3 regions of the Halothiobacillus diazotrophicus genome follow, and region 2 is predicted to be linked to each of the others. Evidence: predicted binding sites of a transcription regulator. Region 2 holds the regulator's gene; each other region holds the start of a gene.
What was found. The regulator sigma-54, encoded in region 2, starts transcription at its own class of promoters, with help from an activator protein. The targets are predictions, from matches to a motif close to TGGCANGNTNCNTGCTT.
Positions count from the first base shown of each region.

Region 1: a site for sigma-54 is predicted at 4,730-4,746, ahead of A9404_RS00185 (CmpA/NrtA family ABC transporter substrate-binding protein). Genes of this name have one in related genera too.
Region 3: a site for sigma-54 is predicted at 8,750-8,766, ahead of nifB (nitrogenase cofactor biosynthesis protein NifB). Genes of this name have one in related genera too.

Region 1 is NZ_CP016027.1:52,270-62,253, reverse strand. Features, by position in the region: gene A9404_RS00205 (CmpA/NrtA family ABC transporter substrate-binding protein) at 1-253, opposite strand, end outside; gene A9404_RS00200 (ANTAR domain-containing response regulator) at 714-1,292, shown strand; gene A9404_RS00195 (MFS transporter) at 1,573-2,853, shown strand; gene A9404_RS00190 (bifunctional protein-serine/threonine kinase/phosphatase) at 2,867-4,606, shown strand; gene A9404_RS00185 (CmpA/NrtA family ABC transporter substrate-binding protein) at 4,906-6,276, shown strand; gene nirB (nitrite reductase large subunit NirB) at 6,273-8,729, shown strand; gene nirD (nitrite reductase small subunit NirD) at 8,726-9,067, shown strand; gene A9404_RS00170 (nitrate reductase) at 9,064-9,984, shown strand, end outside.
Region 2 is NZ_CP016027.1:240,489-250,472, forward strand. Features, by position in the region: gene A9404_RS01070 (c-type cytochrome) at 171-1,079, opposite strand; gene A9404_RS01075 (c-type cytochrome) at 1,097-1,771, opposite strand; gene A9404_RS01080 (HPr family phosphocarrier protein) at 2,016-2,285, opposite strand; gene A9404_RS01085 (PTS sugar transporter subunit IIA) at 2,343-2,735, opposite strand; gene rapZ (RNase adapter RapZ) at 2,735-3,628, opposite strand; gene A9404_RS01095 (hypothetical protein) at 3,717-4,595, opposite strand; gene A9404_RS01100 (PTS sugar transporter subunit IIA) at 4,635-5,117, opposite strand; gene hpf (ribosome hibernation-promoting factor, HPF/YfiA family) at 5,284-5,574, opposite strand; gene A9404_RS01110 (RNA polymerase factor sigma-54) at 5,593-7,101, opposite strand; gene lptB (LPS export ABC transporter ATP-binding protein) at 7,309-8,043, opposite strand; gene lptA (lipopolysaccharide transport periplasmic protein LptA) at 8,058-8,669, opposite strand; gene lptC (LPS export ABC transporter periplasmic protein LptC) at 8,666-9,337, opposite strand; gene A9404_RS01130 (KdsC family phosphatase) at 9,352-9,879, opposite strand; gene A9404_RS01135 (KpsF/GutQ family sugar-phosphate isomerase) at 9,891-9,984, opposite strand, start outside.
Region 3 is NZ_CP016027.1:369,620-379,603, reverse strand. Features, by position in the region: gene A9404_RS01765 (hypothetical protein) at 1-65, shown strand, start outside; gene A9404_RS01760 (SIR2 family NAD-dependent protein deacylase) at 292-1,122, opposite strand; gene A9404_RS01755 (2Fe-2S iron-sulfur cluster-binding protein) at 1,186-1,491, opposite strand; gene A9404_RS01750 (DegT/DnrJ/EryC1/StrS family aminotransferase) at 1,638-2,789, opposite strand; gene A9404_RS01745 (hypothetical protein) at 2,786-3,061, opposite strand; gene nifT (putative nitrogen fixation protein NifT) at 3,065-3,274, opposite strand; gene A9404_RS01735 (cysteine desulfurase family protein) at 3,297-4,478, opposite strand; gene A9404_RS01730 (nitrogen fixation protein NifZ) at 4,471-4,752, opposite strand; gene A9404_RS01725 (nitrogen fixation protein NifZ) at 4,749-5,060, opposite strand; gene A9404_RS01720 (4Fe4S-binding leucine-rich repeat protein) at 5,066-5,854, opposite strand; gene A9404_RS01715 (tetratricopeptide repeat protein) at 5,847-6,368, opposite strand; gene A9404_RS01710 (HesB/IscA family protein) at 6,446-6,778, opposite strand; gene A9404_RS01705 (4Fe-4S binding protein) at 6,789-7,007, opposite strand; gene nifB (nitrogenase cofactor biosynthesis protein NifB) at 7,077-8,648, opposite strand; gene A9404_RS13670 (matrixin family metalloprotease) at 8,940-9,611, opposite strand.

The DNA.
Region 1 (9,984 bases), 190 kb from region 2:
GAGCCTGCAGGGAAACGTAGAGTCCTTCGTCCTCGAAGAAGCCCTTTTCGTAGGCAATGGCCAACGGCGCCATGTCGGTGAGTTTGATGAAGCCGAAGGTCAGTTGCGGCTTCTCGGGATAGCCGAGCTTTTCATCCGCCCACACGGGCATCGCTGCCAGACCGCTGCCGAGGGCGGTGCCGACTGCTGCGGCGGTCGCCGTCATTTTCAGGAAGTTGCGTCGCTGTGCGTTAAAAGCCTTTGAATCCGTCATGATCTTCTGTACCTCATCAAAATTTGCAAAAAAAAACGCCCACGCAGGACTATCCCGCGTGAGCGCCATTGCTCATCACCCTTCGATTAGCAGACAGACCACCGTTGGCCCATCAACGACAAACAACTATGCAAGACGGGTGCCAATTATTTTTCCATATAAAATACATATGGTTACCAATATTCACACGAGACCCCCCCCTGCCCACGCACCAGAATCAGACACGGCCTGCACTCGATTGGCGCGATATTCTTGGAGGGAGCAGGAAAATCGGGATAAAACCGTCTCGACCGATCTGGCTTGGCTTATGCTTGCTTTATGGCAAACGACATTGAAAAATTGCGGGCGCTGGCATGCTTCACGTTCTGCGCGATAGAACCCTGCCAGCCCACCTCACCGATCCAGTGGTTGCAGTGCTTTGCATTGGCGCCGTTGCAAAGGAAACCGAAATACGTCCAACATGGCACTGAAAGTCATCATCATCGACCAGAACCCGGATCGTACCGCCGTCCTGGAGCAGGCCATGCTCGACCTCGGCCACAAGGTCGTGGCACTGCTCGGGGCCAATGACGACATCCTGACGGCCGTCCATCAAAACAAGCCGGACGTCATCCTGATCGACATGGCGCTTCCCGACCGGGACACGCTCGAAGCCATGCGGCTGATCACGAACGAAATCCCCCGTCCGATCGTCATGTTCGCGGAACAAAGCGACAGTCAGACCATCAACGAAGCGATCGCCAGCGGGGTCAGCGCCTATGTCGTCGATGGGCTCGACCCCCGTCGGCTCCGCCCGATCATGGATGTCGCCATCGCCCGCTTCAAGGAGCACCAGGCGCTGAAATCCGAGCTGGAAACCACCCGCAACCAACTCGCGGAACGCAAGGACATCGAACGTGCGAAAGGCATCCTCATGCGGGCCAAAAATATGGACGAACCAGCCGCCTACGCCGCCCTTCGCAAGATGGCCATGGACCGGAACGCCCGACTTATCGAGATCGCCCGCATGCTGATTACTGCCGAGGAACTGCTGCGCTGAGCCGCATGAAGCCAGGCCGTCGCTGATCCATAGCCGCGAGACACGACGCGAACACACCGTCCTTGGCCGCCCCGGACGATGCGATCACCGGGGCTTACGCCCCAGGAAAAAAAATGCTCTAATGCCCGCCGTTGAACCAATGTGGGTTCAGCCGAAAAGTCGACAAAGGTGTCCAGAGCCGCCGAGTTCTCTCGCGCAGCCGGGCACCTTTTGTCTTTACCTAAGTCAAAGAACCCATCCACCGACAGCATTGCGCGGGCCCGATCCCGCAGGGAGCCCCATGAATCTCAAGGAATTCAAGCAGGCCGGCCACTGGCCCACGTTACTCGCGGCCTTTCTCTACTTCGACGTCTCCTTCATGGTCTGGGTGGTCCTCGGCCCGCTCTCCCTGTACATCACCCAGGATCTGAACATCCCGCTCAGCGAGAAATTCACCCTGGTGGCCATCCCCATCCTCTTCGGTGCCCTGCTGCGCATTCCTCTCGGGATGTTGGCCGATCAAATCGGGCCAAAGCGGGCGGGACAGTTTGCCCAGATCCTGGTCATGGCCGCCATGGCCTATGTGTTCCTGTTCGGCCTGCACTCCAAACTCGCCGTGGAAATCCTGGGCGTATTCCTCGGTCTGGCGGGCGCCAGTTTCGCCGTGGCGCTGCCCCAGGCGAGCCGCTGGTATCCGCCGAAATTCCAGGGCATCGTGCTCGGCATCGCCGGGGCAGGCAACCTGGGCGTCGTCCTGGATTCGATGATCGTGCCATGGCTGGCGGAGGTCTACGGCTGGCAACAGGTGTTCGGATTCCTGCTGATCCCCTTGGTCATCATCTTTATCGCCTACAGCCTGATGGCCAAAGACGCCCCCGAGGCGCGCAAACCCGTGACGTTGAAAAACTACGGTCTGCTCCTGCGCGACCCGGACAGCTGGTGGTTCATGTTCTTCTATTCGATCACCTTTGGCGGTTTTGTCGGCCTCGGTAACGCGCTGCCTCTGTACTTCACCATCTGGCACCACGTGTCCGGCATCACCGCCGGCCTGATGGTGGCCATCGTAGTGGCGGCAGGCTCCCTATTCCGTCCGGTCGGGGGTTACGTGGCCGATCGCATGGGCGGAATTCGCGCCCTGACGATTCTGTTCGGCATCGTCGCACTCAGCTATCTCACGGTCGCCTTCATGCCAAGCGCGGCCATGCCGCCTGCCGCCGACCTCACGAACGCGAAGGTCGCCGGATGGAGCCTGTCCACCATGCCGGCGATCGCCTGGATCTCGACCCTGGTGTTCTTCATCGGCGCCATCGGCCTTGGTATGGGTAACGGTTCCGTGTTCCAACTCGTCCCACTCCGCTTCCGTGGCGAAATCGGCGTGATGACCGGGCTGATCGGTGCGGCAGGCGGCATCGGGGGCTTTCTGCTCGCGAAGGCGCTTGGCATCTCCTACGGCAACACCCACAGCTTCATGCTCGGTTTCCTGGTATTTGCCGCCCTGCCCGTGATCGGCATTATCGGCCTGGTGCGTGTCCGCCACCGCTGGCGCACGACCTGGGGCGCCACCTCCGGCGCTCGAGTATGACGCACCCTCGAAGATGACCGACATCGAAACGCCTGGGCTGCAAGTCGACTTCGGTTTCGCGACCGATCCCGGTCGACGGGGAGAGAATCAGGATTTCGTTGGTGCAGTCATACCGAACGAACCGGCGCTCAGCCTTCGCGGGGCCACCTTCTGCGTGGCGGACGGCGTGGGTGGTCACGCAGGCGGTCGTATCGCCGCCGAGCTCACCGTCGGAAATTTTCTAGAAGGCTTTTATGCGCTTGCCGATACACTTGGCATCGAGGCGCTGGCGGCTCGCTCCCTCGGGGCAATCAACAGCTGGATCCATGCGCAGGGACGACAGGATCCGAATCTTTCAGGCATGGCTACGACATTTACGGCATTGATTCTGCGCGGCCGGAATCTCCATGTCGTCCATATTGGGGATTCCCGAGCCTATCTCCTTCAGGCGGGGCACTGTGAAATTCTGACCGAGGACCATACCCTCAAACAACCGGATCTTCAGCATGTACTCTATCGGGCCGTCGGACTCGAGGAGCAGATTCGCGTCGACCACCAAACCCGCGAACTTCAGGTCAACGACCGCCTTCTGCTCTGTAGCGACGGTGTCCATGGCGCCTTGAGCACCGAAACGCTTCGCGACCTGTTGGCAAGCGGCACGGAACCTCAGGTACTTAGTGAGCGAATCGTGGCAGAGGCACTACGGCAGGGCAGTCAGGACAACGTCACCGCGCTCGTTGTGCATATTCGCGGTCTGCCGGCAACGGACCGCCATCACCTCGAAACGACTTTTGGTCTTCTCCCCATCAAGGAGCCACCCGCAGCAGGGGAAATCATCGATGGGTTTCAGCTGATTCGCACGATCTCCAATGGCCGCTATAGTCGGTTAATGCTTGCCCAGGAGACGGATGCCGCGGAGAAGCAACCCCGTCCGGTCGTCCTCAAGTTTCCGCAACCCCGCGTTGCCAGCGACCGAGAATATCGTGCCGCTTTCGTCCGAGAAGCACTGATCGGCAGTAGGGTGCATAGCCCCTGGATCGCCGAAATCATCACCCTCCCAAGGGCTCGGCAAAGTTGTCTCTATTCCGTCATGCCCTACTACACGGGCCAGACATTGAGTGCATTCATCGAGCAACAGCACCCCATCGGCCTGACGACGGGAGGGCGAATCGGCGTTCAATTGGCCAAGGCACTGTATGCGCTCCACCGCCAGCGGATCATCCATCGCGACATCAAACCCGAAAACGTCCTGCTACTCGAAAATCGAGAACTCAAGCTGCTCGACCTCGGTGTCGCGCGACTTCCTGGCTGGGAAGATCGCAACGATCCCGCACTTGTGAACGCCATACCTGGAACCCCCAGCTTCATGGCTCCCGAGCAGTTCGATGGCGAGCGCGGAAACACGGCAACGGACGTGTACGCCCTCGCCGTCACCCTATTCTACCTTTTCACCCGAAGTTACCCGTACGGCGAGATTGAACCCTTCAGCCATCCGCGATTTGCCAAGCGTAAGTCCCTATGCACCTTACGACCAGATCTCCCGCTATGGCTGGATCATCTGCTCGACAAGGCGCTGAGCACGGATCCTGCCGAGCGACCGCAAGACAGCATGGAATTCGCCTTCGAACTCGAACAGGGCCTAAGTGGTCAAGCTCAAGGGCTTCCCCCAGCCAGACCCCTATTACAGCGGAATCCTGTCCGATTCTGGCAATTAGTCTCCCTATTTCTGTTCATCTGCCTGATGCTTTCGCTGTGGGGGTTAACACACGCGTGATCTCTCGCGTAGTCGCGTCATCAACGCCCCATCTTCATACGCCGCCAAACTCGTTTGCACGCTATTGGTGCAAAAACGAGTTGACGCTGAAGATAACCGCATGAATTCGCTTAAGTTCGAAAATGGCACAGAAAATGCTTATACCTGGTAAAGTGTCAGCGTAGGCCAATGGCGGCCTTGACGGCGGCACCAATGAGTAATGTAAAGACAATGGCGTCTTTGTGAGCACTCGGACTCAGGTCCGACGGCCACAAAGGCGCTTTTTCGTTTTGTAATCCAAGATGGGGTTTCACCGGGAAATGTCCAACAACACAGCGACTGATTCTGGAACGGGCCAGCCGATTCGGCTGGGATTCGTCGGTCTCACCGACTGCGCCCCGCTGGCCGTTGCCGAACATCTCGATCTGTTCGCGCGGCATGGTCTGAATGTGGAGATCAGTCGGGAGCCATCCTGGGCGAACGTCCGCGACAAGCTGGCACTCGGCCTGCTGGACGGTGCCCATCTGCTCGCCCCCATGCTGCTGGCGGCAAACCTCCGACTCGACAGACTTTCGGAGCCCTTGTGCAGTTCGCTCAGCCTCGGGCTGGGTGGCAACGCCATCGTAATGGCTCGACCGCTTGCGAAACAGCTCGATGCTTCCTCCGAAAGTCCAGCCCCGCTGGAATCCGCCCACCGGCTTGGCGAACTGCTGCGCGACCCGAGCGAACAAACGAATCGGCGCCGGAAACTTCGCTTCGCGGCCGTCCACCCCTACTCCACGCATTACTACGAACTCTGCAGCTGGTTGGCAGCGGGCGGCATCGATCCGATCAAGGACGTCGAAGTCGTCTACTACCCCCCGCAATTGATGCCGCAACGCCTGCGCGACGGCGTCATCGATGGCTTCTGCGTCGGCGAGCCTTGGGGCACCATTGCCTGCCAGCCCGTCGTTGAGGGTGACCAGCCGCCGGGCGTCCTGATTGCCACAGGGCCGATGCTCTGGGCCAACAAGTCCGAAAAGATGCTGGCCGTCAGCGAACAGTGGGCCGAATGCAATCCCGATCAGCATCTGGCCCTGATCACGGCACTCATGGAAGCGGGCATGTGGCTCGATGCCTCGGAGGAAAACCGCCGAACCGCAGCCATCTGGCTGGCGGACCCTCGCTGGATCGGCCAACCGATGAACCTGCTCCTGCCTGGCCTATCCGGGGACGAGAATGCCAACGGCATTCCGTGGCTGCGTTTCTCCCGGGACAACGCCCAATTCCCCTGGCGCTCCCACGCCGTGTTCTACCTGGCACAGATGCTGCGTTGGGGGCATATCAACCGGGCCATCGATCTGCGCGTCATCGCGGAGCGCAGCTACCGTCCGGCCCTGTTCCGCCATGCCGCGCAGACCCTCGATATGGGGACACCGACCATCGACTATCTCCCCGAAGGACTGCACCAGCATCACTGGACCCTTTCGCCGGCCACGCCGGGGCCGCTGATCCAGGGACCGGACGTATTCTTCGATCAGAGCACGTTCAACCCCTTCGACATCACCGGCTATCTGTCGTCCTTCGTCGAAGGCGACCGGACCAATTCCCCCGCGACGGGCATCAACCACCTGATTCCCACGCTGGAACACCTGACACTGCTGAACAGCACCATCGATTCGAACATGACCGAACTGGAGTATCTGCCATGACCGCACAAACCCCTGAGACCAAACCGCGCCTCGTCCTCATCGGCAACGGCATGGCGGGCGTCCGTACGCTGGAGGAGCTGCTGAAGCTCGCGCCGGACATGTACGACATCACCGTCATCGGCGACGAACCCTGGGCCAACTACAACCGCATCATGCTCTCGCCGGTACTGGCCGGGGAGCAGACCATTCCCGACATCATGCTCAATGACGACGACTGGTATGCGAAGAACGGCATCACCCTGCACAAGGGTATCCGTGTCGAACGGATCGACCGCCTGCGTTGCGAGATCATCACGGCGGACGGGCAGAAATTCCCCTATGACCGCGCCATCATCGCCACCGGCTCGCGCGCCTTCATTCCGCCCATTCCCGGCGCCGAGCTGCCCGGCGTCGTCGGTTTCCGCAGCATCGCCGACGTCGACACCATGCTGGCGGCCTGCAAGCCGGGCGGCCATGCCATCGTCATCGGTGGCGGTCTGCTGGGGCTCGAAGCCGCTGCCGGCCTCGTCACGCACGGTATGAACGTGACCGTCCTGCACCGCAACGGCAATCTCATGGATCGCCAGCTCGACCCGGCTGCCGGCCGCCTGCTGGAACAGTCCCTGACCGATCGCGGCATCAAGATCCGCCTGAACGCCAACACCAAAACCCTGCATGGCACGGATCGCGTGAGCAGCGTCGAATTGGCCGACGGCACGACCCTGCCCGCCGATCTCGTGGTCATGGCCGCCGGTATCCGCCCGAACATCGACGTCGCCCTCGCCAGCCGCATTCATTGCGAGCAGGGCATCGTGGTCGACGACACCATGCTCACCTACGACCCGAAGATCTACTCCGTGGGCGAGTGCGTACAGCACCGCAAGCAATGCTACGGCCTCGTTGCGCCGCTGTTCGAACAGGCCAAGGTCTGCGCCAACCACCTGGCGCGCTACGGGATTGGCAAGTACACCGGTTCCATGACCTCCACCAAGCTGAAGGTCACCGGCATCGACGTATTTTCCGCCGGCGAGATCCATGCCGGTCCGGAGCATGAGGAAATCGTGCTGGCCGATGCGGCCCGCGGCGTCTACAAGAAACTCATCCTCAAGGAAAACCGCATCGAAGGCGCGGTGATGATCGGCGACACCATGGACGGCGCCTGGTATTTCCAGCTGATGCGCGACGGCACCGATGTCACGGCCCAGCGCGAGCAGCTGCTCTTCGGTCAGGCCCACGTCGGCGACTCCGGTCACGGCGCCAAGGCACGCATCGCCAACCTGCCCGACGATGCGGAAATCTGCGGCTGTAACGGCGTGTGCAAGGGCGACATCACCAAGGCCATCAAGGAACACAAGCTCTTCACGCTGGACGAGGTTCGCGCGCACACCAAGGCGGCGGCTTCCTGCGGCTCCTGTACCGGCCTCGTGGAAGACCTGCTGGCTTCGACCCTGGGCGGCGACTACTCGGCCGCCCCCTCCGTCAAGCCGATGTGCGGCTGCACCGATGCCACCCACGACGAGGTGCGCACGGCCATCTATCGACACGAACTCACCACCATCCCGGCCATCTTTGCCGAGATGAAGTGGAAGACGCCCGACGGTTGCGCCAAGTGCCGCCCCGCCTTGAACTTCTATCTGCTCTGCGCCTGGCCGGAAACCTATCAGGACGACCCGCAATCCCGCTTCATCAACGAACGCGTACACGCCAATATCCAGAAGGACGGCACCTACTCGGTGATTCCGCGGATCTGGGGCGGCGTGACCAAGCCCAACGAACTGCGCGCCATTGCCGACGTCGCGGACAAGTATGAGATCCCGACCGTGAAGATCACCGGCGGTCAGCGCATCGATCTGCTGGGCGTGAAGAAGGACCAGTTGCCGGACGTCTGGCGCGACCTGAGCGCCGCCGGTTTCGTCTCCGGTCATGGTTACGGCAAGGCCCTGCGCACGGTGAAGACCTGCGTGGGCAAGGAATGGTGCCGCTTCGGCACCCAGGACTCGACCGGCCTCGGCATCAAGCTGGAGCAGATCACCTGGGGCTCCTGGATGCCGCACAAGTTCAAGATCGCCGTCTCCGGCTGCCCGCGCAACTGCGCGGAAGCCACGGTCAAGGATCTGGGCGTCGTCTGCGTGGATTCGGGCTATGAACTCCACGTCGGCGGCAACGCCGGCATCAAGGTGCGCGTCACGGACTTCCTCTGCAAGGTGGCAACCGAAGAGGAAGTGATCGAGTACACCACGGCCTTCATCCAGCTGTACCGCGAGGAAGCGCACTATCTGGACCGCACGGCCCCCTGGATCGAGCGCGTCGGCCTGCCTTACGTCCAGCGCCGCCTGATCGAGGATCCGGTCGGCCGTGCCGAACTGGCGGCCCGCTTCATGCACAGCCAGAAATTCAGCCAGACCGATCCCTGGAAAGAGCGCGCCGACGGCGTCGCCCGCCACGAATTTGCCCCCGTATTGGAGTTGTCATGAGTCAGAACCCGGAAACAAACCACTGGTACACGGTCGGCCCGCTGGCCGATATCCCGCGCCTGGGATCGCGCGTCGTGCAGCATAACGGCCTGCCGATCGCCATCTTCCGCACCGCCAAGGACACCGTGTTCGCGGTTCGCGACCAATGCCCGCACAAGCAGGGGCCGCTCTCGCAGGGCATCGTTCATGGCGAGAGCGTGACCTGCCCGCTGCACGGTTGGGTCATCGAACTCGACAGCGGCGAGGCGGTGGCACCCGACCACGGTTGCACGCATACCTTCCAGACCCGGATCGTGGACGGTATCGTCTCCATCGAACTCGGCGGTTCCGCGGCATGAACGAATTCCGCACCACCTGTCCGTATTGCGGCGTCGGCTGCGGGGTCATCGCCCGACAGGATGACGCCAGCGGGCAATGGTCGGTCGCGGGCGACAAGGAACACCCGGCCAACTACGGTCGGCTGTGCTCGAAGGGTTCGGCGCTCGCCGAAACCCTCGATCTGCCCCATCGGCTGACGGCGCCCAAGATCCGCCAGCCCGACGGTGCATTGCAGGAAACCGACTGGAACACGGCGATGGATCGCATCGCGGAGGGTTTCCGGCGCACCATCGAGGAATATGGACCGAACTCGGTGGCCATGTACGTCTCCGGCCAGATCCTGACTGAAGACTATTACGTGGCGAACAAGCTGATGAAGGGCTTCATCGGCACCGCCAACATCGACACCAATTCCCGCCTGTGCATGTCCTCGGCCGTGGCGGCCCACAACCGGGCGTTCGGTGCCGACACCGTTCCCGTGTCCTATGACGATCTGGAACAGGCCGACCTCGTCGTCCTGACCGGTTCGAATACCGCCTGGGCACACCCGGTCGTCTTCCAGCGCCTGGTTGCGGCCAAGGAACGTCGCCCGGAGATGACCTTCGTCGTCATCGATCCCCGTCGTACCGCCACCTGCGACATCGCCGACCTGCACCTGCCGCTGGCGCCGGGCACCGATGCCCTGCTGTTCAACGGTCTGCTCGTCGCCCTGGCACAGGCGGGCAAGCTGGACATGGACTTCGTCCACCACCATGTGGACGGTTTCGACGAAACGCTCGCTGCGGCCCGGCACGATGCGCCGGACATCGAAACCGTCGCCCAGCGCTGCGGCCTGCCCCAGGCGGACCTGGAACGGTTCTTCGATCTGTTCGCGAAGACCGAACGGACCGTCACACTCTGGTCCCAGGGCCTGAACCAGTCCGCCAGCGGTACGGAC
Region 2 (9,984 bases):
CTGGATGCTACGCTCAAGCGGCTGTTTGTAAAGGGGTTGATCGTGTAACGAAACCGATACAGACGGTGTGGCAGCGGCTGGCCCCGGATGGCCCCAGATGTCCGGTGAGCGATGGGGGTGGAAGGTCGTGCCGACCGTGCCGGGTGTTCCGGTGGTCGGCGGGGCCAGTCTTATTTCGGTACGGTACCGGCGGGCGGCGTATTCGCCGGATTGCCCAGCTGCTTGCCGTCGATGGTTTGACCGTAATAGTCGTACTTCGTATTCGGGTGGAATTTGGCCCGGGTTTCTTCCACGGAGCCGGTGAAACGCGGATCCTGGGGCCTCGGACGACTGTTGATGTAGGCAGCCACGTCCCAGGCCTGTTGCTCGGTCAGGGTCTTGGGCATGCCGAATGGCATGTTGGCATGGATGAAGCTCGCGGCAGTACTGACAGAGTGCATGCCGGCGCCCCAGTTGTAGGAGTTCTTGCCCCAGAGCGGCGGGAAGACGACCTGACCATTCACCGTGCGTCCCTGTCCGTCACTACCGTGGCAAAGTGCGCAACTGGCCTCATAGACCTTCTGTCCGCGCGTCAGATCGGGAGACTCGGCGGGGGCTGCCAATTTGGGAAATCCACGACCCGCCATCTTCTCGTCGCCCACGGGCGCACCCTTGGCAAGGAAATAGCTATAGCTTTCCAGGGCGAGCAACACGTCGCTGTTCAAGGGGGGCGCCTTGCCGTTCATGGAGTACATGAAGCAGCCCTGCAGCCGTTCCTGATAGCTGTTTACCTTCTTGTTCTTGCTGCGATAGGCGGGGTAGGCCGGGTAGGCGGCCCAGAGCGGTGCGCTGTCCGCCAGACGACCGGCATCGAGGTGGCAGTTGGCACAGCTCAGACTGTTGCCGACGTATTTCGGTGCGTATTTCGGGGTATGGTTGAAGATCTTCTGACCGAGTTTGATCATGTCGCCGAAGGGGCCTTCGGGGATGGCGCTGTCCGGCGGGGGGACGAAGTGGGCCACAGCGGTATCCGGAGCCGCCTGCACCGACTGCCCGGCCAGGAGCAATACGAGGGACGCGATGAGTCGATATGTGATCATGGGAACCAGCTCCTGAATTATTGGACGGAGATTTTTGCCAGATAGCCGGCAACCGCCGTGATTTCCGCAGGGGTGAGTCGCTTGGCGACGGCGGCCATCAGTCCGCCGGCACCCGGGGCGCGGTGATCCTGTTGCCAGGCCTTCAGCTGTTCCTCCGTATAGGTGGCGGATTGACCGACCAGCGCCGGGAAACTTGGTTTGACGCCAACCCCCATGGGGCCGTGGCAGGCAAAACAGGCCGGAATGCCGCGTGACCAATCACCTTGGGTTAGCAGGTTCTGCGCCAGCTTGTCCTGATCGGAGCTTGCGGCGGGGAGTGCCGATACCTTCGGTGCAGGCAGACTGGCGTAGTAGGCCGCGACCGCCTTCATCTGCGCCGGCGTCAGCTGCTTGGCGAAGGGGGACATGATGGGATTGCTGCGTGTACCGTCCGCATAGTCCGTGAGTTGTTCGCTCAGGTAGGCGGCACCCATGCCGGCCAGACGGGGAAAGTTGGCGAGCGGATTCCCTTGGCCCTGGGTGCCGTGACAGGTGGCACAGGCCGGAACGCTCCCGATGCCATGGGCGGCGATCTGTGCGCCGGTCAGGTCTGCAGCCTGAACGTTCAATGCGGCCGACAGGCCGGCACCGAGCCCCAGAAGCACGCCGATCATTCGCGCCCGCGGGGTGCGGGCAGTCTTGGGTGATGTCACGTTCCAATCCTCCTCGAGGTTGTTAGACGAGGGGTGCGCGCCGAAGCACGGGCCCTCCGGTCGGGCATTAGCATGCATCGCCGCAAATTCGCGAACCGCCGGCCATTGCCGACAGGGGCGCCCGCAACACGCGGATGGACATGCGTGGTTTGAATGTAGTTGATGTTTTTTACTCTCGCGCTCATGGGCATCCGTGATTTTTTTTGGGCGAGTGAAAACGGGATTTATGGTCAGAGGTGCGCCATCATTCAGGTTCGCCGAACCGGTTCTCGATCAGTTCGCGTAGCGCCGTCATTGCTTCGTTTTCATCGGCACCTTCCGTGGCGATCCGAATCTCGGTGCCCCGGGCGGCGGCCAGCATCATGAGTCCCATGATGGATTTGCCGTTCACGACCTTGCCGTGACAGATCACGCTGATCTTGCAGCTGAACTGCGAGGCCGTCGTGGAGAATTTGGCGGCCGCGCGGGCATGGAGCCCCAGTCGGTTGATGATTTCGATATTTTGCTCGGGCATGCGCTATTCCCTTTCGGTCGTCCTGAGACGATGGATTCCCGCGGTGACGGACAGGGATTAAATCCCATCCCCTTCGATGATGCCTTCACGACCGCCCGTCGCGACCCGCTCGGTCATCTGGGGGAGGTTCAGCTGCGGGTAGTTCATGGCGCGGACCACCATGGGCAGATTGACCCCGGAGATGACCCGGACACGGTTCTTGTCTTTTAGTCGATGGGCGATGTTGGAGGGTGTGGAGCCGTACATGTCGGTGAGGACCAGTACGCCGTCCCCTTCGTCCAGATCCGCAATACGACGACGCGCGCGGTTGAGCAGGTCGATGGGGTCGTCATCCTGATGGACGGAGAGCTCGCCGGCGGGCATGGGAATCTTTTCCAGCATGTCGGTGGCGGTTTCGAGTAACTGCTCGCCAATTTTGTTATGACAAATCAATAGGATGCCAACAGTCATTATCGCTCCGTTTCTAAATCACGATGTCGGATGAGGATATTGGGAAAGGCGGTCTTCAGATCCGTATAGAGATGCTCGACCATGTAGACCGACCGATGCTTGCCGCCGGTGCAACCGACGGAACAGGTGACGTAACTTCGATCGGTCTGCGTGATGGCGGCAAGCGTGTCGCCCAGAAATCGTGCGAGATTCGCGCGCGTTTCGTGGGTGATGGGGTGCTGCTCGAGGTATTCGATGACCTGGGTCGTCTTGCCGCCATGGGGCCTGAGATCCGGTAGCCAGTGCGGGTTGGGCAGGTGGCGGATATCGAACAGGAAGTCGCTGTCCAGCGGAATGCCGTTCTTGAAGCCGAAGGATTGCAGCAGGATCAGCGGACCGCGCCGGGCGCCTTCGAGGATCCGGTTGCGGATATCCTCACGGAACTGGTGGATGCTCGTATGGCTCGTGTCGATGATCAGGTCGGCCTGATGGCGCATCGGGGCCAGCAGTTCGGCCTCCCGCTGAATGGCTTCGAGCAGATGTTCGACCTTCGGGGAAAGCGGGTGGCGTCGTCGCGTCTCGCTGAATCGGGCAACGAGGCGCGCTTCGCTGGCTTCTAGGAAGAGACTCTGTATCTTCAGGTTTTCATAGGTTTTCCGAAGACTCTGGATTCGTGCCGGCAGGGCATTCAGTGCGGCTTCAGGCGAGCGTGCATCGATACTGATGGCGATCCCGCGCGCATTGATCTCGCCCTGCCTGAAGAGCAACAGGAGATTGTCCAGCAGTTCGGGGGGCAAGTTGTCGATGCAGTAGAAACCTGCATCCTCCAGGGCTGCCAGGGCAATAGATTTCCCGGAGCCCGATTGTCCGGTGACAATCAGTACGGTTTCGGGGATGGCGAGCATGTGTTGCATTGGCGCTAGTGTATCTGTATCCGGACCCGGTGCCGACTATTACGTCGACATTGTGCCGGATAGCGGGATCTGACCACCAGCGCGCCGCTCATTTTTCCGGGTAGGGGTGCCACTGGGCGGCATACGGCTGGCCCAGCAGGCGCTCACCGGTCGTCGATCGTTCCAGATTATGTTGACGGACCACGGTTTCGACGAAGACGGCGATGTTTCGACCCGGAGCCACGGGTAATCGGAACAATGGGAGCTCTTCACCGCAAATGCTCACCTTGCTCCGTTCGCCATGAAGCCGGGACTCGGCGCGCATCGACCGATGGTCCGCCGCATACAACTCGATGATCAGGCGGAGGTTTTTTCGCTTTTTCAGGGCGTTGTCGCCAAACAGGGCGCGGACATCGATGATCCCGAGGCCGCGGACTTCCAGATGGTCGCGGATGGTTTCCGGGCAGCTTCCCTCGATGCCCTGATTGCCGCGCACGAAGCACGGCGCGTCGTCCGCGATCAGACGGTGGCCGCGGGAAAGCAGTTCCAGGGCCAATTCGCTCTTGCCGATACCCGATTCCCCCGTGATCAGTACACCTGATCCGGCAACCTCCATGAAGACGCCATGCTGCCAATGTTGCGTGGCGCTCTGCCGATGGGTCCTGAGCCATTCGGAGATTTCGTCCACGGTCATCGTGCAGTGGAGGATGTTGGCGGCCGTACGGGCTTGCGTGGCAACCCAGGTCGGAACCTCCTCGGGGGTGATGTCGCAGAGAATCCAGATTTCGGCATAGGTCGGAACCGGATCATTACGCTCGCTCAGGGCGCGCCGTAACGGTGCGTCGATCAGGGCGATCGGTTTCGGATCGAGGGGGTTCAGGCGATCGAAGGCGGACTCTGGGTCGAAGAGACGGCGATAGACCGGGTCCCGGGTATCCGTCGGGTGTTTGGCGTCCAGAGGCTGAATGACGGGGACGGCGCGGTGCATCGGGTGGCTCAATGCGGATATCGCGACAGGAACCGACGCTTATTCGGCATCGGCGGCTGGCGGATCGTGCAGCCATTCGATGAGCAGGTTGCGCACGCGCTCGGGGCTTTGCGCCTGCATGATGGCGTCACGGTCATCCGGGCTGGACAGGTGCTCTGCCAGGGAGCCCAATACCATCAGGTGTGCTTCGGGGCATTCTTCCGGGACGATGAACCCGATAATCAGATTGACCGGCTCGTTGTCCGACGCACCGAAATCGATCCCTTCGGTCAGGCGGATCAGCGCGCCGCGCGGACGCAGCGTTTCGCTATCCCGGCCATGGGGAATCGCGATGCCATGGCCGATTGCGGTACAACCCAGCCGTTCGCGTTCGATCAGGATTTCGTAGATGTGGGTCGCGCTTTGGCCGCCCAGTTGGTCATCGGCCAGCAGGCCGGCGAGAACTTCGAGAACCCGTTTGCGGCTTTGATAGACCTCATCGATCAGAATGTGCTGCAAGGGGAACAGTTCAGCGATGTTCATGAAGCACCTGTTCGCAGGTTGGAATGCTGTGGGTGAGCGGGACGGGACCGGTAAAAATCGAGCAAGAGGATACTCCAAAAAGTCAGTCGGGGCACGCAAGTGAATGCGATACCCCGATTAATTGGCTCATGGTTGTGCGTTTATCGAGCGTAAGATCGTGTCTCGATCAGCGGTGCTCGGTCATTTTTTCCTTGTGCTTGACGATCTGGCGGTCCAGCTTGTCGACCATGGCGTCCACGGAGGCGTACATGTCCTCGGAGGATGCGTCGGCGTGGACATCGTTGCCGCTCATGTGCAGTGTGGCTTCTGCTTTCTGGATCTTCTTTTCCACCGTCAGAATGACATGAACGTTGATCACCTTGTCGAAATGTCGCTTGAGCCGCTCGAACTTGTTTTCCACATGGTCCCTGAGCGCATCGGTGATGTCGACATGATGTCCGGTGATTTCAATTTGCATGGTGAGCTCCTTTAGGCCTTAGATCAGGCGCTTTCGGTCGGTGGACGAGGCGATGCCCATCGCCTCGCGGTACTTGGCAATCGTGCGCCGAGCGACATCGATGCCTTGTTCGGTAAGCAGGTCGGCGATCTTGGCGTCCGACAAGGGCTTGCGGGGGTTTTCCTCATTCACCAGCTTCTTGATCATGGCGCGAATGGCCGTGGCCGAACATTCGCCGCCGTCGCTGGTGCCGACATGACTGGAGAAGAAGTACTTGAATTCGAAGGTGCCGCGCGGGGTCAGCATGAACTTCTGGGTGGTGACCCGACTGACCGTCGACTCGTGGAGGGAGAGTTCGTCGGCGATTTCCCGGAGGACGAGGGGCTTCATCGCCACTTCGCCCTGTTCGAGAAATTCTGTCTGATGGGCGACGATGGCCCGGGCCACGTTGAGCAGGGTTTCATTCCGGCTGCGCAGACTCTTGATGAACCAGCGCGCTTCCTGCAGATGGCTGCGGATGTAGCTGGCGTCCTCACCGCGCGAGCTGCGGTTGATCATGCGGGCATAGGTCTGGTTGACCCGAAGTTTCGGCGCGATTTCCGGGTTCAGGTCCACATGCCAGGCATTGTTCCGGAAACTGACCAGCACGTCCGGAATCAGGTAATCCGCTGCGACGGAACCGACACTGGATCCCGGTCGGGGATCGAGGCCCTGCAGAATCATCAGGGCGCCTTCAAGCGCGGTCTGATCCACGCCGAGGGCCCGTTGTGCCTGTTGGTACTCGCGCTGGGCAATGGTTTCGATGAGGTTCTGTTCGCAGATCCGCATGGCGACGTCGCGATAGGGCAGATCTTTCGGTTTGTGCTGCAGCTGCAGGCAGAGGCATTCGTTGAGATCTCGGGCGCCTACGCCAATCGGGTCGAGAGACTGGATGAGATGTAGGACGGTCGTGATGTCCTCGATCTGGAGGTTCGGCCAATCTTCGATCAGCATGGCGTGAATTTCTTCCAGGCTGTCCGCGAGGTACCCCATGTTGTCGATCGACTCGATCAGGGCGGCGGCGATGGCCGTATCGCGCTGCGTCAGATGGGTCAGGTGGATCTGACTCAGCAGATGATCCCGGAGGCTTTCGACGCCGCTGGAGGTCGTCGCGTAGGGATCGAATTCGTCGTGATTGTTTTCCGGCGCGCTGAATGAGGTGCTGCCGTCGGATTCGTAGTAGTCCTCCCACTGCGAATCCACGGTGAACGGATCCTCCGGCGTGGTTTCGTCCGTGCCCGAGAGCAGGGCTTCGCCGGCAAGCGCATTGGGGTCTTCCTGATAGTCCGAATCGACCGTCTCGCTGCCCTCGGCCAGTTCGGACGAGGGACCCTCGCCTTCAGAGAAGTCGTCAGTGTCGGCAATTTCCAGCAGCGGGTTGGTTTCGACTGCCTGCTGAATCTCCAGTGCGAGTTCCAGTGTGGAGAGCTGCAGCAATCGAATCGACTGCTGCAATTGCGGCGTCATCGAGAGGCTTTGCCCCAGGCGAAGTTCCAGGCCGGCTTTCATGACTGGGCGAGCCCGGCGTGATCTTGGGGCAAATGAATCTTGTCTGATGTTCCGTCGGCATCAGAGGTGGCTGGGTAGGGGATTGTCGATCGCAGGATTATGAACATGTGAGTTAGTTTAACTGAAAAACACGGTCCGCCAATATGGGATTGCATCTGCGCCAACGCATCGAATTGTCCCCGAGTGAATCGCCGCGAGCGGGCGTGATCAGAGGGTGAAATGCTGTCCGAGATACACCGCACGGACTTGCTCGTTGGCGAGAATCGCCTGGGGCGTGCCTTCGGCCAGGATCTGCCCATCGGAAACGATATAGGCACGCTCGCAGACGCCGAGGGTCTCGCGGACGTTGTGATCCGTGATCAAAACGGCGATGCCGCGCTCGCTCAGATGCGTGACGATCCGCTGGATGTCGATGACGGATATCGGGTCGACGCCAGCGAACGGTTCGTCCAGCAGAATGACGCTGGGGTTAGCGGCCAGTGCCCGAGCAATTTCAACCCGCCGACGTTCGCCCCCGGAAAGGGCCTGCCCGAGATTGCGACGGATGGAGCGGATATGCAGTTCGCCCAGCAGGCTTTCCAGTGTCGTCTGTCGTTGAACTGGGCTGAGATCGCGCCTCAGCTCTAGCACGCCCATGATGTTCTGCTCGACGGTGAGCTTGCGGAACACCGATGCCTCCTGCGGGAGGTAGCCGAGTCCCAGGTGGGCTCTTTCGTCCACCGGCAGCAGGGTGATGTCCTGCCCGTTCAACCAGATCTGCCCCTGATCGGCGGCAACGAGGCCGACGATCATGTAGAAACTGGTCGTCTTGCCGGCGCCGTTCGGCCCGAGAAGGCCGACGACTTCCCCCGCCTGCACTTCCAGCGAGACGCCTTGGACGACGGCACGCGCGCCGTAGTGCTTGACGAGGGACTCCACGAACAATACGGGTGGCTGCTTCATGTTCTGGTCTTGCATTACGGTTTGACGGATTGCGTCGAGGTATTTCCGGATGGTGTGTCATCCGTGGATGACGGGTTTTCCTTCTTGTTCCGCGGCTGGATGGTGACATGCACGCGGCCACCGTTATCGGGGCCTCCGGCCTGAACGACTTCATCCTTCATGTTGTAGGTGATGCGCTGGGCGGCGAGACGATCGCCCTGACGGTTCAGTTGGGCATTTCCGGTCAGGACGATTTTCTGTTCGGTCGCCAGGTAGGTGGCGTGGGTGGCGGAACCCTTCACCAGCTGGTTTTTTTCATCCAGTTCCTGAAAGGTGGCGGGCTTCCCGTCCAGTTCGGCGCGAACCAGTTGACCGTTCTTGACGTACAGCGTGGCCTTGTCGCCGGTGGCATGCAGGCTACCCTGATCGATGACGACCTGACCGGTATAGACGCTGGTGCCATTCTTGTAGTCGGTGATTTTTTCGTTGGCCGACACCTCGATCGGCTTGCTCCGGTCGGCCTTGGCGGCAAACGCGTTCGGGCTTGCCAGTGCCAGGGCTGCCAGCGTCAGGGCGATCAGCGACGTCCCCGTTCGTGATGTCGGGTACTCCTGCAGTGCGGGCGTGTGGAATGGGTTCTGTATCATGGCTGCGCTCCGAGGGCGGTCTGGTCCTGGGAAGAAGGGGAATCGTCTGGTTGACGTGTCGCGGGGGTTGGTGTCTGTACTGTTGCGGCGGGACGATAGCTGTCCTGAACTTGGGACTGTTCGAGTCGCTGTTCCCGGTAGTTCAGACGGAAGCTTGTGGCGTCGCTGGACCAGACCGGGTTGCCCTGGTCATCGAGTTCCGCGAACCGGCTCTTGTCGTCACTGCGTGCGGTGTCCGTTCTGGGCGAGATGTCGAGCGTCTCGCTGCGGAAACGGAGTGGACCCTGCCGATTGTACGCGGCGCGTTGCCCGATTACCCCGCCGCTCAAGCGGATGTCGGTCAGCGCCTCGTCGGCCGTGCCGATCGGTGCGGCGAGTCGCCATGGCGGCCCGGCGTGCTGGCGGTCCGAGACGATGAGTTCGGGGGCTGACATCGCATACCCACGATCGCCCGTATCGTGCTGTACGGTTTTGCCATGGAGCGTCCACTGGAGCTGGCCGGATGCCCCGAACTGTCTGGCGACAAATCCGGTGAAACGCTGGTCGGTTTCTGCTGCATGTCCTGTTTGCGGGCCCGCATGTTCCAGATTGTTGCGCCAAAGCAGGAACCCGAGCACCACGAACAGCAGTGTCGCGAGCGTGATCTGACTGATGACGTTCTGGGGCACGGTTGACGTCGTTCCTACTGATGATCGGCGATGACGGTCGACCAGGCGTCGCGGGCATCGATAAGTAGATCGATGAACTCGCGGACGGCACCCTGTCCACCGCCCAGGGTCGTCACCCAGTCCACCCGGGCGCGGATGGCGGCGGGCGCATCGGCCACGGTTGCGGAAACACCGGCGCGGTTGAGCATGGGGAGATCAATCACGTCGTCGCCCATCACGGCAATGGCCTGGAGCTCGACGTCCAGGGTTCGAGCCAGCTCCTCCAGGGCCGGCCCCTTGTCCTTGATGCCGATCATGCAGTGCCGGATGCCGAGATTCTCGGCCCGATGGCGCAGCGCGGGGGACGCCCGGCCGGAAATGATCGACACCTCGATGCCGATCTTTTGTGCAAGTTTGATGCCGTGACCATCCCGGGAATGAAACACCTTGTGTTCCTCCCCCTGCTCCGTGAAATGGAGGCGTCCATCCGTCAGGACACCGTCCACGTCGAGCACCAGTGCCCGGATCTGTTTCAGGCGGGTCAACAAATCGGTTTGACTCATGTACGTATCCCTCAGGCAACGCCAGCGCGAAGCAGGTCGTGCATGTTCAATGCGCCGATGACGGTCCGGTTGTCGTCGAGCACGAGCAATCCATTGATCTTGTCG
Region 3 (9,984 bases), 130 kb from region 2:
ATAAATGGGGTATATCCAAAGCCTGCAATCACTCCAGTAACACCGTGACGTTGGAGCTGAAGTGAGCTGCGGAAGGGCCGGAACGCACATACCTGATACGCGATCGAGACTGAGAAGACCGCGAATTCTCGGCGGTCAGCGCACAGACGATCTGGCTGAAGGCGGGCGCTTCTGCAGGCAGGCGTTAAAAGCTGGTCGAAATCAAGAGCAGTCGACTTACGCGACAGACAGGTAGCGAAGACGACCAGCCGCTCTTATTGGCGTGTCTGCCCTCTTGAATGGGGGAGGTTATCAGGCAGGCACAGCCTCGTCGGTCAAGGCCCCATTCAGTACTTCCGCGAGACTGATATCCAGTCGCTCGATCCCCTGCTCTTCCAGGAACCGCGCTTCCTTCTTGGTGAGCTCGCCTTCGATCACGGCCCAGTGCCGATTCGAGGAACGCTTCATGATCTGGCGGGCGAAGGTCCGTTGCAGTTGGTCGTCGAAGCGGCAGCCCAGGAACAGGAAGCCGCGATCCTTGCGCCGATCCTGCACGATCTGCGGGATGGGCGTCTGGATGTCGATTTCCGTCAGCACTTCCACGAAGTCCGCATCGGAGGCGAGATAGTTCTGATCTGGCACGATCGAGCCCCAGGGCTCGTAGAGCACCGTGGTCCAGCTTTCGGCCGTCGCGGCATCCGTGGCCGTGCCGTCGGGCTGGTAGAACCCGTACCACTGGCCGTAATGCTCGGACTGGCTGAATCCCTGGATCCGGCCCCAGCTGGCTTGATCCTTGAGCGCCTGGGCCAAGGTGTTGTCGTACCAGAGATTGACGATCATCGGCAGATCCATTCCGGCCAGCGTCTTCATCAGCTCGGGCACCGGCGTGGCGACGGAGAACAGATCGTTGAGCACCGCCTTCAGGGATTTGCGGTGCTTGAAATTCTCGATGTACTGCGCGACCGCGGTGAAATTCTTGCGTATCTTGTGCGGCACGGAAACCCGGCTGCTCAGGATCTCCGCCAGGGTCGGCAGATTGCTCGGCAGATCCGCACCGGCGGCGGCGAGGACGCCCGGCCCGATGTAGGGGATGACCCGACCGGCGGCAAGGGCCGACCGCACTTCGGTGATGGGATCGTTCATGACATGTCTCCTGTGGTCGTTTCACCGGTCCGCAGGATGCGGACCGATCACGGTCGCCGGTACTTACAGGCCGGATGAGAATCCGAGCAATTCGACCGTGACGTTTTCGTCGCCGATTGTCGCCTGGCAGGCCAGACGGGATTTGCTGCCCACGCCGACGATCGTGTCGAGCTGTTCGTTTTCCTTGCGTTGTAGCTTGGAAAGAGACTTGCGCCCTTCATGGACGAACACGTGGCAGGTATCGCACTCGCCCTTGCCTTCGCACTTGAGCTTGAGGGGTTCACCGGCGGCGATGATGGCGGCACTCAGCAGGGTGCCTGCGTCAACGGTGATGGTCTTGTTGCTGGGTAGAATGGTCACGACGGCCATTGCATGCTCCTTCTATTACATTGTTTTACCTAAGGTTGATCGTGTCGTTTGACTCGGGTCAGTGCCCGTCCGCGCGTGCCGGACACTGAACGGAGCCAAGTGCCACTCGCCGGTTTCTCGACGAGTGGCCGATCCACCGGGACGGATCACAGGTAAATCGCGGCGCCCGCGCCCACATTCACCGAGGCGTCCTTGAGCGTGTCGATGATGAACACGACCTCTTCCTCGGTCAGCCGGGGATGGAACGGCAAGACCAGCGTCCGATCCGAGACCCGTTCCGTGGTCGGGCAGCGCGGCGCGCCCCGCTCGCGGTAGTACGACTGCATGTGCATTGGGTAGCAGTACGCCCCCGCCTCGATGCCGTGGGTGCGCAAGTCGTTGACGATCGCGTCGCGACTGCTGCGGCTGAAACGCGTCCCCAGGTGAACCTCGTAGGTGAACCAGTGCACCTCGCTGGCTTCAGGGCTGCGGTACGGATCCTTGATGCCCTCGAACGACTTCATGTGCTCGAAGTAGAAACCCTCAATCTGCCGACGCCGTTCGAGAATCCCGTCCAGCCGTGACAGCTGCATCATGCCGAGACCTGCCTGCATGTTGCTCATCTCCGCCTGCATGGGCGGACGCGCCGCACCGGACACCGAGGCGCGATCCGCCATGGCTCGGCCCCGGTACTGGCGCAGGCTGCTGGCCAGATCCGTATCGTCGGTCAGGATCATCGCCCCCTCGCCGCAGAGGATCGGGCTGGGCTGGCCGAAGCCGAAGATGGTGCAATCGCCGAACGAGCCAACGAGCTGCTCGCCGTAGCGCGAACCGATGGCCTCGGTGGAATCCTCGATCAGGCGCAGCCCCGTTCGTGTCGCCAGCTCGCGCAGCGGCCCCCAGGCGGCCGGATGGCCCTTGGTGTTGCCCGCCATGATCGCGCGCGTCTTTGCCGTCACGAGCGCTTCCGCACTCTTCACCGAGAGCGTGCCCGAGTAGTAGTCGATGTCGCCGAACACGGGCTGGGCGCCGTACCAGCTCAGGGCATGGCCAATCTGCCACCAGCTGTAGGGCGAGAGGATGATCTCGTCGCCCGGCTGGATATCCCAGGCGCGCAGGCACAGCATCAGGGCGATGGTCGGACTCGCGACCGCCACGGCGTACTTCCGCCCCACGTAATTGGCGAAGGCGTTCTCGAAGGCCACCACGTCGCTGCCGGCGCTGATCTGCTCGGAACGGAGGATGGCCTCGATCTCGTCCAGTTCGGCACGGCCGATATCCGGATCCGAGAAGACGATGGAAACGGGTACGGTGCTCATGATGGCCGCCCGTGCATGGCGAGCAGCACCGCCGTCGCGTCGTCGGCTGAGTCGGTGAGCGCCCAGCAGTGGTTGCGCGTATCCACCAGATGAATGTCGAAATGCGATCCGGTCTGGAACGGCGTTTCCGTGACATCCGACGATGGGCACTGCGTGATGGTCAGCCCCGGGAAATGAGGGCGGATCGCCGTCAGGATATTGCCGGCACCCGCCTCGCAGGCGGCCTGTCCCTCGACAAGCAACGCATTCAGGGTCGTGGCATCGATCGCCATGGTTCAGTCCTCCAACTTCCGGGCTTCCACCGTGATGGGCAGACGCGTATCGGCCGGCATTTCCGGCAGGGAAAGCCGCCATCCGTTGCTCAGGGTGACCGGTGCACCCCACATGGCCGGATCGTCCATCTGGGTGATCTTTTCCTCCAGATCCTTCTTCGGCACGTAGGCGGTAAGGTTGCCGGCATTGTCTTTACGAATCATGACCTTCATGGACTGTTCCTTCTGGATGCACTTAGGGATGAATGGCGTGTGGCGTGGCCGGTGCCGCCTGATGGGCGGGTTCGGCCGTGGGGACCAGTTCGATCAAGGCCCGGATCAGCTGCTCGACGTCGTCGCGGCTGTTGTAGCGCCCGACGGAAAAGCGCAGCGAGGTCAGAATGTCGTCCCGGGAAATGCCCATGGCCGAAAGCACATGGGAGGGTCGAGAACCGCCGGCCGCACAGGCGGCGCCGGTGGCCGCGACGATGCCGCGCTGATCCAGCCGATGCAGCAGTTCCTCGGCCTCGATGCTCCGAAAGGCGATATTGACCGTATTGGGCAGTCGCTCCGCCGCCTGACCATGCACCATCGCGGTGGGGAAACAGTCGAGCACACCCTGTTCCAAACGGTCGCGCAGTACGCGCAGATGTACGGACTCCGCCTCGATGTCGGCCATCAATCGCGCGGCAGCGGCGAAGCCGATGATGCCGGGCACGTTCTCGGTTCCGCCCCGACGCCCGCGCTCCTGATGGCCATAGATCAGCGGCGGCAAGCCCAAACCCTTCTGGATATACAGGGCACCAATGCCCTTGGGGCCGTGCACCTTGTGCGCCGAACAGGAGAAGAGCAACACACCGATGGACGCCAGATCCAGCGGCATCTTGCCAAGCACCTGGGTGCCGTCGACGTGCAGCGGCACACCGGCCGCCCGGGCCATTTCCGCAATGTCCGGAATCGGAAACACCACGCCCGTTTCGTTATTGGCCCACATCAGCGAAATCAACGCCGTGTCGGGCCGGATCGCCGCACGCAATTCGGCAAGATTCAGCTGACCGCTGGCATCCACGGGCAGATAGGTCACTTCGACCCCGGTCTGCTCGAGATGGCGGCACAGCAGCAGCACCGAGGGATGTTCCACGGTACTGGTAATGAGATGGCGCTTTTCCGGCGCCATGGCCAGCGCACCGAGCATCGCCATGTGGTTGCTCTCGGTGGCGCCGCTGGTGAACACGAGTTCGCTCGTGCGGCAACCCAGCAGGGCCGCCACGTCGGCGCGCGCGCCGGCGATCGCTTCCTTCACGGCCGTCCCGGCACGGGACGCGCTGGAAGGGTTGGCAAAGTCCGTCGACAGATACGGCAGCATGGCCGTCAACGCTTCCGGCGCCAGCGGCGTCGTGGCGTTGTTGTCGAGATAGACTGTGCGCGGCTCACTCATGGGCCAGGCCTTCGACCACGGTGGCCATACCTTCGAGTACGGGCGTGATTTCCTCCTCGAGGCAGCCCACCACCCGGCCATTGTCGAACTCGACCAGGTACAGGGGTGCGTGGCTTTCCTCGAGATACCCGACACGGACGATTTCGCCGAAAGCGTCCTTGGGTACGATCAGTTCATCTTGCGTCAACTCCGGGTAGGAACCGTCGTTGAACAGGTCGTCGCAGGCCAGGACCCGCAGGCCCCAGTCGAAGCGGGGTTGTCTTGGTTCAATCATGTTGCATCCTCCGTTGTGGTGGTGGCATCGGGAGAGGAATTCTCCGGAGTCACCAGTTCTATCTCACGTGCCTTCATGCCGACCATGTAGCCGTGCTCGTAGAAGTCCACGCCGTAGATGAAGAATTGCTGTAGAAAAGTACCGATATTGGCCACATAGCCGACGTCACCCTTGCGTACCAGCACGTCGCCGATCTCCTTGCCGTTGAAGGTACCGTCATTGCGTACGTGCTTCAGGGAACGCACCTTGTCGCCATAGTTGAATTCCGGTTGATCGTTGATTTCAACGATCGAACTGTCTCGACTCATGCCCATTACCGTTCCTCCCGATAATCATTGAGTTCCACCGGCCCCCAGGTATCCAGGCGCTCGCGGGCGTAACCGCGCACCTCCGTATCCGGGTCATCGACCAGCAGTTGCAGAACCTCTTTGCTGCCCCGAACCGCCGCCTCGTAGCGAATCCGCCAGTCGGGGTCGCGCACCAACGACAGCAGGGCCGAATCCGGCAGGCGTCGCACGACCTCCATGCGCACCACGGCATCGGCGTCGAGCAACATCCGGCCCAGCCATTCGCGCGGGATGCGGCGCGCCACCGTCCGGCGCACCTCCGGATCCTCGTCGTCGATCATCAGCGGCAGCTTGTGCTCCGGCAGGTGCTTCGCGACCATCAACCGCACGTAGTAGTCGGGATCGTCGATCATCACGTCCAGATCCTGCTCGCTGAGCCGGCTTGCCACCCGGATGCGCACCTCACGATGCGGATCGTGGATCAGCCGCAGCAGGTAGCTGCGCGGCAGACGCATCACCGCCGCCCAGCGCACCGTCTCGTCCGGATCGTTGACCAGGGTCCGCAGGTGGAACACGTCCGCGTGCTTGGCGGCACAGGCACGCACCTCGAAGTACGGATGCTTCAGGTAGTCGTTCGCCACGTCCGGATTCCAGCTGAAGAACTTGGCGATCCGCTGGACCGAACGATCCCGCACGCAGGCCTTCATCAACTCGCAGCGGCCCTCGGGCTTCACGTCGTCCGGGCAGCCATCGCAGCTAATCGGCTGATCCAGCCAGTCGACCGCTGCCGGGTTTTCTCGCTCTGCCCTATTCATCGTCGTCGTCCGCGTAGTCGTCGGGCCGGTCGAACACATCGAGCAGCGGCTTCACCTGAATCCGATCGCCCGGATCGAGTTCGGTGATCTTGGTGAGCACCGAACGTCCGTCGTCGTACTGCCCCAATCGCAATTGCAGATAGCCGTAGGCCTTCAGCACGAAGAGATAAAAGCGGGCCCGGGCGTCTTCGAAATTGTCGAATCGCGCATCGCCCGGCGAAACCCGGCGCCAATCCGACGCCAGCCCGAGCTCCTCGGCGGTCATCCGCAGGCAGCGCGAGGCCACCTCGAACGCCTCGGCCAGCCGGCCCTTGTAGAAGTAGAACTTGTACAGGCCGAGGTGGACGAGAATCTCGTCCGGTGCGATCGCCAATGCCTTCTGAAGATGAAACTCGGCGCGCGCGTCGTCCAGGTAGGCCCGGGCGGCGCAGTGCAGTTCGCGCTCGGCGGCGGCCGGTAAAAGCCCACCGTAGTAATTGCGCGACAACCAGAGATCTTCTTCCATCGGATTCATTACGATTCGCTCCTTTCAGCAACACGAAGTCCTGAAATCACAACCAAGCCAATCCAAGCCCACTCAGGCTCAATTCGTTACTTCGGCGTAAACGACGTGCCGCAACCGCAGCTTTCCGCCGCATTCGGGTTCTTGAACACGAGCCCCGTATTGATGAGGCTGTCTTCGCAATCCACGATCACCCCGTCGAGCAGGGGCACGCTGTCCTTCGCCAGGAAGACCTTGATCCCGTTGCTCTCGATCGACATATCGTCGGCCTTGGGCGCATCCTCCACGCTGAAGTCGTAGGAGAGTCCCGAGCAGCCGCCGGGCGAAACCGCCAGACGGAAGCCGCTGGTGCTGCTGCCGCCGTTGAACATGATCATGCGCTGGATGAAGCGCTGCGCCTTGGGCGTAAAGGTCAGGTCCATGGCGGCCTCCTCAGGCGCTGTAGCGCGGATAGCTGTTGTCGATCACGCAGGTGTCGTCGACCGGGCAAACGGCCACGCACTGCGCTTCATCGAAGAAACCGATGCACTCGGTGCATTTCTCGGGCTTGATGTAGAAAATCCCGCTCTTCTCGAAAATGGCCTCGTTGGGGCATTCCGGTTCGCAAGCCGAGCAACCGGTGCACTGGGAAGCAACAATTTTGTAAGCCATGACACTAATCTCCTGTAGTCAATAAAGGGGACGGCGCGGATAAGGTTTGTCACCGCCCCCGAAAGGTCATCAGGCAGCCACGAAGGCACCCTGACGAATCTGGGCATCACCCCGTTTGCCGTACACCACCGAACCGTCGCGCACCTTCTCCAGATATTCCCGGAAGTAGGCGATCACGGACTGATCGATGTACTCGAAGGCGTATTTGTCGACCGCATCGATCCCCGCCGCCTCAAGCTCGGCCTTCGGGCAACCGCCGATCTTGGCGACGAACACCGCCGTGCAATCGTTGATGGCCTTGATGACGGAATTCTCCAGCGCCTCGTCCTCGCCATAGCCGCCCTGGCAGTACAGATCCACACGACGGTGACCGACGAACTTCGCGCCGCTGGTGCTCGCTTCGTAGATCTGGAACTCCGTGGCGTGACCGAAGTGCTCGTTCACCCGACCGCTGCCCTTGGTCGCCACGGCCACCAGGATCTTGATGTCGGATTCCGCGCCTTCGAGGGTCGCCATTTCGGCCTTCTTGGCATCGGCCTTGGCCTGACGCTCCTGCTCCACCACCGCCTGATAGGCCTGACGGGATTCGAGGTCGTACTGCACGTCCATCGCCATGACGCTTTCGGTGGTGAACTCGGCGGAACGATCCTCGCCCAGCAGACCGACGGCATCGGCACGACACTGACGGCAGTGACGCATCATGTTCATCTGGCCTTCTTCGCAGTTGTCCTGCAGCGCCTTCAGTTCCTGCGCCGTCGGGCCACGCTGGCCGTTCAGACCGAACACGGTGCCGTGCTCCGGCGCGGAGATCAGCGGCATGATGTTATGCAGGAACGCACCCCGGCTCTTCACCGCCCGGTTCACTTCCAGCAGGTGTTCGTCGTTGATGCCCGGAATCATCACCGAGTTGATCTTGGTGAGAATCCCCCGCGAGGTCAGCATCTCAAGCCCCTGCAACTGCCGTTCGCTCAAGATCTGCGCGGCTTCGCGGCCCTTGTAACGCTTGTTGTTGAAGTAGATCCACGGATAGATCTTCGCGCCCACGTCGGGATCGACCATGTTGATGGTGATCGTGACGTGATCCACGTTGAAACTCTCGATGGTATCCACGTGATCCGGCAGGGTCAGACCGTTCGTCGACAGGCACAGCTTGATGTCCGGCGCCGTCTTCGAGATCAGCTCGAAGGTCTTGAACGTCTTTTCCGGGTTGGCCAGGGGGTCGCCGGGGCCCGCAATGCCCAGCACCGTCATCTGGGGGATGGTCGAGGCCACCGCGATCACCTTCTTCGCCGCCTGCTCCGGGGTCAGCTTCTCGCTCACCACGCCGGGACGGCTCTCGTTGGCGCAATCGTATTTACGGTTGCAGTAGTTGCACTGGATGTTGCACGCCGGCGCGACGGCCACATGCATGCGCGCATAATGGTGATGCGCTTCTTCGCTATAGCAGGGATGGTTCTTCACCTTCTCCCAGGTTTCCGGACTCATGTCCGCCGGACCGGCGCTGCTGCCGCAGCTCGCCTTGCCGCCTTCGCTGCTCGTGCCGCAGCCCTTGTGCTCGGCCATTTGCTGCAACATATCTTCCAGTCGCACAATCCCGCTATGTTCCGGGTTGTGCATCTGCACAGTAGTCGGGGATGACATGGGCGTATTCCTCCACGTGGTTGTCAAATAACGATCGGGTTACACGCGCCGCCCCATGGATGTATCAGATTGCTCCAACGAAGCTGACCGCAAACGAGGAAAAGCAAGAGGGATGCCAAGATGGTTAGTGCTTTTTATTCAGTAGCTTGAGTGATTCGCCAAGTAGTTTTGTAACGAAGGCGACGAAATTTTCGTGAGGGGAAGGGACTTTTGTCGGAAAGGAAACAGGGGATGGTTTTAGAGCCGGATCTAAATCGTGGAGACGTCGCCCCTGTTACCCGCGAAGGCGCTTTAACGGTTGAGTGCAACTGCAGGATATAGGCCGCCCCCAGCAACAGCTCGGACCCTCAGGGGATTGCCCGGTTCGTCGGGTGCTGGTACCTGCAAAGGGGAATGTGCCGTGAGATCGACGACGGAATTCGCCGCCCCACCTGCCGCTTCGGACAATTGAGTTAACAGGGCCAGTTCCTGCGCAGAAGGCAAACGCCGTACGCCCGGCTGCAGGGTCGCGCCCATAAAGTCATTGGGGTCAGCACTGTGTTCCAGCCCCAGCGCATGACCGTACTCGTGGAGCAGAACGGAAAGCATATCCATCTTGCCCGCCGCCGCACTCCCCGGCTTGGCGACCCACTCGTAAGGGTTGCTGGTGGGCAGATATTCTTCATTCAGGTAGGGCGTGTAGTCGATATACCAGCCATACCCGGCGGCATCGGTGTCGAGGGTGATGGTGGCCCCTGAAGTGCTGCCGACGGCGGAACCGGTGAGGTCAGCGGTGTTGACATGGACGAGGTTGGAGAGGCCGAGAGAGGTCAGCAGTGATGGAAAGATATCGAGCTTGGGTGTAGCAGTTGAGGAAATTTTCCATAGCTCGGATTTGCATATTCCCAACGGCGACTCTTCTTCGTCAGTCCCTTCAATCAGGTAATGAATTTGGACTTTGATACCATCCTTCTCCACCTGCATCACGAAACGATCCCGACCGATGTAGCCAGTTTGCGGCCAGTAGTGATACCAGCCATTTGCCGCCGCATCCGCATCCTTCTCCAAGACAACCTCGCCATGTGTCGGGGCTTTAATCAAAGTTACTTTCGCTCCAGACAGTCCTCCCACACTATTGAGCATTTTCTTGTAGATGGGATCATCGCCGCGATATTTGACCATGTAGATGTCGCCATCAACTATCGGGCTTATTTCAGAGCCAGAATCCGGCCTTGATATCTGACACCGACCAAGCAAGTAATTATCCGTGGCTTGCACTGGCGATGCCGCCATAGTTATTACTGCACCCACTAACAAGCCGGTATCATATATCCACATGTCACTTCCCCCCTCGGAT